2 linked regions of the Persicimonas caeni genome follow. The protein of the gene in region 2 binds, or shares a complex with, the protein of the main gene of each other region. Links are inferred from orthologs where the notes say so. Each region holds a gene or a part of one and is shown on either strand. Other genes may lie near its edges.

Region 1 (5,413 bases), 1.9 Mb from region 2 along the record:
GACTTCGCCGAGCATGAACTCGGCGTTGACCCGCGAGGGGTGATTGTCGACCAAGAACTTCGAGCCGTGCCCGCAGCCGGCCTCCTCGTCGGCGACCGCCGCCACGATCAAGTCACGCTTGCGCTCGCGGCCCGAGCGGGCCATCAGCTTGGCCACCATCGTGCTCATGGCGACCATATTCTTCATGTCCACCGCCCCACGGCCCCAGATATGGCCGTCCTCTTCGGCCCCCGAAAAGGGTGGGTGGGTCCAACGAGCCGCCTGGGCCGGGACCACGTCGGTGTGGCCGGCGAGCAAAAGCGGCCCGCCAGTGGGGGTGTCGACCGTGGCCGGCAAGCGCACCACCAAGTTCGCTCGCCCCGGCGCGCTCTCGACGATCCAAGGGTCGAGGCCGTCTTCCGACAGCGCCTCGGCCAGGTACTCGGCGGCGCGATTCTCGTTGCCGGGCGGGTTGGTGGTGTCGAGGCGCAGAAGCCCCTTGAAGAGTTCGACCGCTTCGCGGCCTGTTTCGTCCCAGTCGATTCCGTGCGGGTCGAGCGGCATCGTTCCTCTCAGCGAAAGACCATCACGATCACGTCGTAGATCGCATGCGTGTAAACCGCGACCGCAAACCCTCGCAGGTAAAAGATCACCGCCAACAGCACGCCGGCGAAGAATCTGTACGTAAACGAGCCGAGTTCAAATGGATCGCCCAGAGATCCGATATAGTGGACCGCGCTAAACAACAGGCTCGAGACCAATACGGCAGTGGTCGCAGCCAGCCACGCCGGCCATTTGACCCACTTGACCCCGGCGTAAAACATGCCGCCCATCAAGAAGAGGCGGAAGACGAGCTCCTCGTACAGCCCGGCGCCGATGCTCAACACCAGGCTGTCGAAGACGCCGTACTCGACCGCGCCGGCGCCCGACGCCAGCAGCACGTCGAGGCCCAGCCCCCGCATCATGCCGATGACGGCGGCGCCGAAGAAAAACGCGTACACCGTGCTCTCGGCGATGACCTTGGGCCACAGCTTCGGGTTGAACTCGCCCTTTTTGCGCAGCCAGATCAGCGACAGGCCGAAGGCGATCAGTATCCCCAAGTTGATCAGGAAGTAGTTCCAGAAGTTATGGCCGGCCAGGGCCATCAGCACGTCGGTCACGAAGTCGACGCCGTTACGCACCCCACCGGTGGCCAGCAGCCCGAGCTGGTAGAGCACAAAGAGCGGGAAGACCAAGATGACGCTGGTGGGCAGGTCGCGGGTCTTATCCAAGTAGGTTTTGACGGCCTCTTTCATCTTCATGTCTCCAGCTTGGGACGTTCCTCGATGTATAACAGGCGCACACTTTTAAAATATTCACGACGGGAACTTTCTTTCGCAAATGGATGTAGCCTGCTACAACTTGGCCCACGGGGCCAGTCAAGCAGTTGGATTTCTTGATCTTGGCCGACCAATCGTGGATCATTTCTTCGCGGAAAAGCGCTTATGGTTCCCAGCTTGACCGAGATCATCCTGCTGATCGTCATCGTGATCTGTATTTTCGGACTCGGAAAGCTCGGTGACATCAGCGAAGCGCTCGGCGAGATGCGCGCCAAACGAGCACGCAGCCTTCCCGGGCCCGATGCCGTCGACATCACCCCCGAGCACCAACGCCGTGCGTCGACGGACGCTGCCGAGCCCAAGCCGGGCACGCGCAAGCCTCCGGTCGATGAAGCGATGATCGACGAAGACGAAGATAACAAGCCAAAAGCTAACGACTCTGAAGCCTGAACGCGCAGTACGAGGATTTCATGCTGGTCGACCTCATCGCTCCCATCGCCAACATGCCCATGTTGGCCGAAGCCGCCATCACCTGGACGCCGTCCACATTCTATATCGCAGCGGCCATCGTGCACGTGTTCGTCTATCTGATCGGCTTCAAAGTGCTGCAGACCGACCCCGAGCACAATACGTTCGTGGGCGCGGTGATCGCGGCGGTGGTATCCAACTTCGCCACGTTCGTGCTGCGCGACTTCGGCCTGTTCGGCATTTTGGGCGCCGGCGCGCTGCACTTTGTGATGCTGGTGGCCATCACCAGCGGTGAAGCGGTCAAGTCGCTGGTCGTCTTCCTGATCTCGATGGCGGCGTATGCCGGCCTGGGCACCTTCATCACCCAGCGCACCCCGCTGCGCGCCGAGAATATCGGTGGCATCCCCATGGTCATCATGACCGGCGGGCTCGAAGCCGAGCCGATCACCGAGGAAGAAGCCAACAAGATGTCCGCGCCTGCCGAAGACAAGACCCAATAAGTCGAACCCCGGTAAGCCCAGACTCGGCAAACCAAGATCCGGGAAGCTCGGTTACAGTTCTAGATCGGCGATGAGCGCGTCGACGTCTCGCTTGATGGCGTCAAAGTCGACGCCGTCGTCGAAGATGACGATCAGGAAGTCTTTGCCCGCGCCGACCAGGTAGACGTTTTCTTTGGCGTCGAGGCCGGTGGCGACCATCGGCTCGGTCGCGCCGGCGGTGGCCTTGAGCGCGCGAGCTCGGCCGACGCGCGCTCGCACCGAGCCGGCGCGATCGACCACGAGCGCCGCCTTGATTTGAGCATGCTCTTCGAGCGCACCCATCATTTGATTGCGTTTGGCATCCTCTCCGAGCAAAATACTCCTCCTCAAACAACTGCGAGACCAATCGACCCGCTCGACACCGACCGACGGGTGCAAGCGGTGGATGCTACCGGTGAGTACGCGCCTTGGTGCGCTTGCTGACGCCCAGCGGCATGCTCCCGCGCGCTTTGAGCCCGTGGCTGGTAAAGCCCGGCGCGTCGAGCTGCTGCAGGTAGAACTCGGCCACGGCGCCCAGCATAGCCGCATTGTCCGTACAAAGCGACGCCGGCGCAATGAAGATGTCGACGTCGGCCTCGTCCCCGGCCGCGCGCATGGCCTGGCGCAGGCGGCTGTTACAGGCCACGCCGCCCGACAGCACCACTCGCCCGATATCGTTCTGGTGGGCCGCCGTCATCACCTTCATGACGAGCACGTCGACGACCGCCTCTTGGAAGGAGGCGCACAGGTCGTTGAGCGCCTGGCCTTCGGGGATGCCGTGCTCCTCGAGATGCTGGAGCACCGCGGTTTTGAGCCCGGAGAACGAAAAATCGAGGTTCTTGCGCGTCCACATCGGCCGCGGGAAGTCGATCGCGGCCGGGTCGCCCGTCTTGGCGAGTCGGTCGATCTCGACGCCGCCCGGATAGGGCAGCCCGAGCATCTTGGCGACCTTGTCGAAGGCCTCGCCGGCCGCGTCGTCGCGCGTGCGGCCCAGCAACGTGTAATCGCCCAGCTCGTGGACGATGTAGATGTCGGAGTGGCCGCCGCTGGCGATGAGGCCCACGTAGGGAAACTCGGGGGTGCCGACCTCGTCGAGGTCCAACAAGACCGTGGTCAGGTGGCCCTCGAGGTGGTTCAGGCCTACACATGGCCGGTCTTTGGCGAAGGCGAGCCCTTTGGCGGTCTCGACGCCGACGAGCAGGCTGCCGACCAGCCCCGGACCGGCGGTCACCGCGAAGCCCTCGATGTCGTCGAGAGTCTTCTGGGCGCGCTCGAGCGCCTGATCGATGACCGGGTGGATGTCACGAATATGATTGCGGGAGGCGAGCTCGGGCACCACGCCGCCGTAGCGGGCGTGCACCGGGATCTGGCTGGCGACCGCGTTGGACAGGATCTTCTTCCCGTCCTCGATGATCGCCGCCGAGGTCTCGTCGCAGCTCGACTCGAGGGTCAAGACCAGCATGGATTACTCTCTCAGAGCCGTTCGAGAATCGAGCGAACCTCGTCGGCGCGCTTGCCGGACGGCTGTAGATTCAGAAACTTCTTGTAGGCGCCCTTGGCTTTGCCGATGTCGCCGCTGAGCTGATAGGCGGTGGCCAGGTCGAGGTACATACTCGCCTTGCGGTAGCCGAGGCGGTCGGCGCGCGACAGTTGCTTGATCGCTTCGCCGTTGCGTCCGGCCCCCAGCGCGGCTTGGCCGTGCAGGTAGGCGGTCTTGCCGTGGCCGGGCTTCTCCTTGCTCAACTTGCGAAGCGCGTCGAGCGCTTGGCTGTTGCGGCCGCGATTGACCAGGCGCTGAGCGCTGGCCAGACGGTCGTCGAAGCTGTTGCCGCTCGCCTTGGGCTTCTGGGGCGCGGGCTTTTTGGCGGGCTCGGTCTTGGGCGGCTTGTTTTGCACCGCCGGCTTGGTTGCACCGGCAGCCGGCTGGTCGCCCTGGCCGGCGTTGGCCACGGGCTGCTGATTGGCAGTGGCCGGGTCGACCCCGGCGACGGCCACGGCAGTCTGCGTGGCGGTGGTCTGGACGTCGGCGCCGTAGACGCCGGCTTCCATCTGCGCCTGCGCCTCGCTCAAGCCTTCGGGCTCGGGCGTCTCTTCAGCCGGCTTTTCGGCCACCTCTTCTTTGGCCGGCTCCACCGGCGCTTCGACGGCCGGCTCCGGAGTCTCCTCTTTGGCAGGCTCTTCGTCGGAGGCGGCAACTTTGTCGCCTTCGGCGTTCTCGGGCGTCTGGTTGTCGCCGGTGGCCACGGCGATGACAACCGCGGTCAACGTCGCCAGAACGGCGACGGCGACAAAATACACCCAACGATTGCTCGTCTGAGGGACGTCCTCGAACTCCCAATCGTAATCACCCTCTTCACCGTCGGAGAAAAAGGCGTCCTCGTGCGACTTGTCGGCGAGAGACTCCTGGAAGAAGTCATCTTCTTCGTCAGCAGTCGCCTCTTCTTTCTCGGCCTCTACTTTCTTCTCGGCCTCTTCGGTTGCTTCCTCGTCGGCCTCTTCTTCCTTCTCGGCCTCTTCTTCCTTCTCGGCCTCTTCTTCCTTCTCGGCCTCTTCTTCCTTCTCGGCCTCTTCGGTTGCTTCCTCGTCGGCCTCTTCTTCCTTCTCGGCCTCTTCTTCCTTCTCGGCCTCTTCGGTTGCTTCCTCGTCGGCCTCTTCTTCCTTCTCGGCCTCTTCTTCCTTCTCGGCCTCTTCGGCCTCCGGTTCCTCTTCGGACGCTTCGTCAGCAGCCTCTTCTTGCTTGTCGGCCTCTCCAGCCTCCGGCTCTCCAGCCTCCGGCTCTTCGGCTTCCGGCTCTTCGGCTTCCGGCTCTTCTTGCTTCTCGGCCTCCCCAGCCTCCGGCGCGGCTTCGGCAGCCTTGCTTCCCGGAGATTGCGACAGGTCGTATTCGGCCTTGACGACTTGACCGTCGGCGGCCGACCGCTCGACCTTGGCGGGCGCCTCTGCCGGGGTGACGTCGACGGCGGGAATCTCGTCGGCGGACTCCTCTTCCTCGTCGATCGGCTCGGTGACCTCGTCGGCCATCCGGCCCGGCTTTTCGATCGGCTCGACGATCTCTTCTTCGTCGTCGACGGCCGAAATCTCCTCGGTCACCCGGTCCGAGCGATCGATGTCGAGGTCTTCTTCCGCCGG
Region 2 (5,429 bases):
CGAGGATGGGTCCTCCTTCTTGGTAAACTACCTCGGGCGCGGATTCAATTGTGCGTGTGGGGATCGCGTCTATGACGATCAAAAGCGCCACGTCGTCCCCCCCCAGCTCCGCTACGCTTCGCAGGGGGCTATCGAGCTACGCTTCGCAGGGGGCTATCAAGCTACGCTTCGCAGGGGGCTATCAAATGGGGATTCCGCCCAAGGGCTCCAGGTGGTGAGGGGATCGGTAGAAGTAAGGTGTACGCCACGCGAGCGTCAGGGCGGTACGGTGCGAGAGGCGTATGGTGGGGATGGAGCCGGGCCCGCGGATTGCGAGCCCGGAGGGCGTTAGGCGATTTGATAGCCCCCTGCGTAGCCGTAGGCGGAGCTGGGGGGCCGCGATTCTCGATGCGTCAAATCAGGTTGCAGGCAGCTTCCGGAGAGCTGTCGTTGAAGACGTTTTCTTTGACGTTGCCGTCGAACGTCACGCCCTCGCAGCTGCTGATGGCGGCGCCGTCAGCGATGTAGATGCCGTGGCCTTCGCTGTAGTTGATGGCGGTCGACTCGAGGTCGAGCGTGCCTTTGGCGAGGAAGATGGTCGACTGGTTGTTGGTGTTGCCGCTCCAGGCGTTCGAGCCGCCGTACTCGATGGTGGCGTGCGAGATGCTGTTCGCCGTGGAGTTGCTCTTGAAGCCGATGCCGTGCCAGTAGCCCTCGACCTTGTTGACGCCGGTGATCAGCACGGGGTTGTCGGCGGTGCCGGCGACGATGAGCGAGCCTTCTTCCTCGACGTGGAGTTCGTCTTCCTCGCCGAATTCGACGGTCACGCCCGCCTCGATGGTCAACGCGGCGTTGACGAAGGTGCGATCGACGACGCGGTAGGGCACGCCCACATCCTTCCAGGACTGGTCGGTGCTGACGCTGGCACCGTTGGTGTGCGAGACCTTCACGATCTGCTCGTCGTTGCCGGTGAACTGCGAGGTGCCGGCCATCTCGCCCACGCGGTCGGGAGCGATCCACATCGGGACGTCGTTGTTCTCGAAGGTGTTGTTGGCAAAGCCGCGCAGGTCGGATTGCTCGAAAGCCTTGAGCGCGTAGTTGGCGTTCTCGCGGAAGGTCGAGTCGACGATCTCCATCTTTCCAACCACTCGCAGGGCTCCGTAGGAGCTGGGGTCGCCGCTCCACAGATAGCCGCCGCCGTGCTCGACGACGGTATGCTGGAAGAGGTTGTCGGCCGTGTTGGAGGCAACTTCGATGCCCTGCCAATGGCCACGAAGCGCCTCTACGCCGCGGAACGTCACAGGGTTACCCTCTTCGCCCAGGGCGCGAATCACGCCGCCGTCTGTGTTCACGAGGATTTGAACTTCTTCCTCGTTCTCGACGGTCACGCCCGGATCGAGCGTCCACTCGGCGTTGATGAACGTGCGGTCGCTGATGCGATAGGGCACGCCGACGTCCTTCCAGGTGCCGTCGGCGGTGATGGAGGCGCCGTTGCTGAAGCTGACCTGCACGTACTGGTTGTCGTTGTCGACGAACTCGGAGGTGCCGGCCATGTCGCTGACGCGGTCGGGCGAGAGCCAAGCAGGGGTCTCGTTGCTCTCGAAGGTGTTGTCGGCGAAGCCGCTCAGGTCGGCTTCTTTGTACGCCTGCAGCGCCCAGTTGGCCGACTCGCGGAACGTGGAGTTGGTGATCTTGAGCTTGCCGACCACGCGAAGCATGACCAGCGAGTTGCCGGCGCCGCTCCAGTTGTCGCCGCCGCCGTACTCCATGACGACGTGATCGAAGGCGTTGTCGGTGCTGTTCGTCTCGACGAGGACGCCTCGCCAGTGGCCGCGGATTTGCTCGACGCCGGTGAAGAAGATGGGCGCGTCGGCGGTGCCGGCGGCGTTGATGCGCCCGTCGGCGGTCACCTGCATATAAGCATTTTCGGCGAACTCGATGACCACGCCAGGTTCGATGGTCAGCGTACCGTCGTTGACGGTGATACGGGTGTTGACCCGGTAGCACGACCCGCCGGCGAGCGTCTTGCCGCCGTTGACCATCTCGGGGGTCAACTCGGGCGCCTCGCTGCAGTCGGCCGAAGGCTCTAACTGGCCATTGTTAGTGTCATCGTCGGTAGCCGGACCACAGGCGGTCCCCGCCGTAATGACGGCACAACTCAGCGCTAGCAGGCTCTTCTTTACTGCTCTCATGGGATTCCCCTCAAATTGAATGATTCATTGTGATGCTGGCCGCAAAAACACATGTCGCGGCCACGTACGAAGTGGCTTCGCCGTCGGGATCAATTGGCGAGCATGGCATTTTGAGGGGAAATTAACGGTTGCGGGCGTTGAATACAAGCAAAATCGCAGAATTTTTAGAGTCAACCCTTGTAGTTCAACTCGGCATCGGTCGGCCGAATATAATTCGGCTCCAACGAGGCAACGTCGGCGAGGTGGCCGTGTTGGGCTTTTTGGCGGCCGATTTGGGCGAGGCCGACCGCCGAGGGGCCGTCGGCCCAGGCGGGCATGAGGGTGACGTCGGGGGTCTCCCAGTTGACGTCGGGCATGTCCCAGTCGGCCAGTTCGTCGTATTTGCGCGGGCCGTCGCCCACGATGATGACGGGGCGCGAGGAGCTCGCCAGCTCGAGGATTTTCTGGCGCATGGCGGCCGGTGAGGCGGTGCGGTCGGGCTCGAGTTGGGTCAGGTGGGACTCGTCGTAGGCGTATAGCCCGGCGTAGACCTCCTGGCGGCGGGCGTCGTACATCGGGCAGACGGCGGCGAATTGGTGGCCGATGGCCACCGGGTAGGCCAGGGCGGCGAGCGTGGAGACGCCCACGATGGGGATATCCTCGGCGCGGGCGAGGGACTTGGCGATGGCCAGGCCCACGCGCAGGCCGGTGAAGCTTCCCGGACCCACGCCCACGGCGATGAGGTCGAGGTCGCCCACCTCGAGCTTGTGCTCGGCGAGCGTCTGGTTCAGGTGGCTCAGCAGCGTGCTGCCGTGGTTGAACTTCACCTTGCGCTGCGAGTGCTCGAGGACGGTCTCGCCGTCCATCAAGGCCAGGGATTGGGTGCGCGTGGCCGTGTCGATGGCGAGCACGCGCCGCCAGCTCTGTTCGGTACTACTCATTCTTGGTTGATCCATTCCGCGATGTCTTCCCAGTTGCGTTCGATATCGTTTTTGAACGCCAGGACCATCAAGAACACAATCATGGCGATGCCGATATAGGCGGCGATTTGGCGGGTGCGGTAGCTAAGAGGCCCGCGCTTGACCGCCTCGAGGGCGTACAACAGCAAGTGGCCGCCGTCGAGCACCGGAATGGGCAAAAGGTTGATGATGCCCAGGTTGATGCTGATGAGCGCCATCATCTGCAAGAAGGGCTGCCAGCCGGCTTTGCCCGCTTCGGCGGCGAGCTCGCCGATCATGATCGGGCCGCCCAGGTTGTCGAGGCTGACGCGTCCCTGAGCCATGCGCACGAAGCCCATGACGATCATCTCGCAGAACTCCCAGGTCTGCTCGACGCTCACCTCGGCGGCGTAGGCCATCCGGGGGAAGAAGGGGAAGGCGACCTCGGGGGCGGCGACGCGCTCGGAGATGTGACCCCAGCCGATATAAACGCGGTAGCGCTCCTGGTTGCCCTGGCCCTTGAACTTGGTGACCTCGGGGGCGAGCGTGGTCGTGACGGTCTCGCCGTCGCGCTCGTAGCTGAGCTCGTACTCGGGCTCGACCTCGATATCCTCGACGCCTTCTTCCTGGAGCTCGACGATCTTTTCGTTGACGTCGTTGGTGATCTTTCGGTTGAGCAGGCTCCAGTTGGAGTGCTCGCGCCCGTCGAGAGCGACGAGCTTGTCGCCGGTCTGCAGGCCGGCCTTGGCCGCCGGCGAGTCCTCTTCGACCTTGGCGACGAACATCTCGGCGGGCTCGAGGCCGAGCTCGTAGCCGTCGTCGGTCTTCGTGGCCGAGGCGGTGATTTCGTCGACCTGCTGGGCGTAGAAGCGCGCGTAGCCCGGGTCGACGGGCACGCGGTGCAGCACGACCATGTCGAGGGGCTCGCCGCCGCTCTGGCGCACCTTCGACTCGACCTCGTCGAAGCGCTCGACGTGCTCGCCGTCGACCGCCTCGATCTTGTCGAAGGTCTTCAGGCCGGCTTTGGCGGCCGGCGAGTCGGGGTTGGAGATGCCCACGGTGGTGCCGTGGGGCTGCAGGTGGATGCCGAGCATCCCGTAGGTCTGCTCGCGCAGGCCCATGAAGTCGGTGGTGCGCTTGGTCTCGGGCTCGACGCGGACTTCGTGGCGCTCACCGTCGCGGATGAACGTGACGTCGATCTCGCGGCCGTACGACTCGCCGATGGTCTCGGAGAGTTCGTGCCAGTAGGTGACTTCCTCGCCGTCGATGGCCACGACCTTGTCGCCGGGCTGCAGGCCGACTTCGGCGGCGGGCGTCTCGGCGAAGACCTCGCCGATGACCGCCGGCGGGGCGGTGCCCTGGGCCATGGTGGCCACGAAGTAGATGACCACCGGCAGAATCAGGTTGAAGACCGGGCCGGCCAGCGCGATGAGCGAGCGCTGCCAGATGGGCTTCATCATCAACGCGCGATCGCGGTCCTCGTCGGCAATCTCTTCGACCTCGCCCAGCTCGTAGCCGAGCATGCGCACGTAGCCGCCCAGCGGCAGCGCGCAGATCACGTACTCGGTCTCGCCTTTGGTGTAGCTGACCAGAGTCGGGCCCATCCCGATCGAGAAGCGCAAGACCTTCACGTCGAAGAGCTTGGCGAAGATGAAGTGTCCCAACTCGTGGACGAAGATCAGGACACCGATGAGGATGATGAAATAGACGAAACTCATGAGCGATCGTGTGCCGGGTTGGCCGTCGCGCCCGAGGCGCGCATGGGCGCCGCTTTAGAGCACGAAATGAGTAAAGAAGATGTAGAACCAGGGCGAGGCGAAGATCAGACCGTCGATGCGGTCGAGCATGCCGCCGTGACCCGGAAGGATATTTCCGCTGTCCTTGATGCCGTGAGCTCGTTTGATGAGGCTCTCACTCAGGTCGCCGAGCTGCGCCAAGATATTGGCCGGAATCGCCATCACCAGCACCTGCCATACCTCGAGGCTGGTCCATGCCGCGTCGAAGGAAAACAGGTAGTTGAACAAAAACCCAAAGCCGATGCTCGCGGCGATGCCGCCCAGCGAGCCCTCGATGGTCTTGTTGGGGCTGACCGCCTCGTACAGCTTGTGCTTTCCGAAGGCGCGGCCCGCGAAGTAGGCGCCCGTATCCGAGCCCCACGTCACGCCCATGGCCATCAAAATCCAGTAGGGCCCCGCAATGCCCGCATCACGCACGAGCAGCGACAGTGTGGTCAACACCACTCCGCCGTACAGGATTCCGGTGATACTCGAGCCGATCTGGTGGCTGACGCGTTCCTGGTCGTCGTAGCTGAACAAAAAGACGATGAAAATCAGCAAGAAAG

The links. Proteins that work in one complex are often made in the same cells at the same time.
Region 1: the proteins of tsaB (region 2) and tsaD are in contact, whole or in part, in a solved structure (PDB 4WQ4), measured with the Escherichia coli proteins. The link is inferred for Persicimonas caeni from one-to-one orthologs.

Annotation. Positions count from the first base shown.
Region 1 is NZ_CP041186.1:2,920,859-2,926,271, forward strand. What follows is about bases 1,721-4,704. They hold tsaD (tRNA (adenosine(37)-N6)-threonylcarbamoyltransferase complex transferase subunit TsaD), read right to left. Parts: upstream 3,747-4,704; coding sequence 2,694-3,746; downstream 1,721-2,693. Other genes in these bases: FIV42_RS10745 (twin-arginine translocase TatA/TatE family subunit), read left to right, coding at 1,721-1,748; FIV42_RS10750 (hypothetical protein), read left to right, coding at 1,769-2,266; FIV42_RS10755 (hypothetical protein), read right to left, coding at 2,318-2,620; FIV42_RS10765 (response regulator), read right to left, coding at 3,758-4,704. In the rest of the region: FIV42_RS10735 (M20/M25/M40 family metallo-hydrolase), read right to left, coding at 1-543; FIV42_RS10740 (CPBP family intramembrane glutamic endopeptidase), read right to left, coding at 552-1,274; more of FIV42_RS10745, read left to right, coding at 1,464-1,720; more of FIV42_RS10765, read right to left, coding at 4,705-5,413.
Region 2 is NZ_CP041186.1:993,015-998,443, reverse strand. What follows is about bases 1,217-4,216. They hold tsaB (tRNA (adenosine(37)-N6)-threonylcarbamoyltransferase complex dimerization subunit type 1 TsaB), read right to left. Parts: upstream 3,092-4,216; coding sequence 2,342-3,091; downstream 1,217-2,341. Other genes in these bases: rseP (RIP metalloprotease RseP), read right to left, coding at 3,088-4,216; FIV42_RS03765 (hypothetical protein), read right to left, coding at 1,217-2,171. Outside these bases: more of FIV42_RS03765, read right to left, coding at 393-1,216; more of rseP, read right to left, coding at 4,217-4,806; FIV42_RS03750 (phosphatidate cytidylyltransferase), read right to left, coding at 4,861-5,429. UniProt on the Escherichia coli protein: Required for the formation of a threonylcarbamoyl group on adenosine at position 37 (t(6)A37) in tRNAs that read codons beginning with adenine.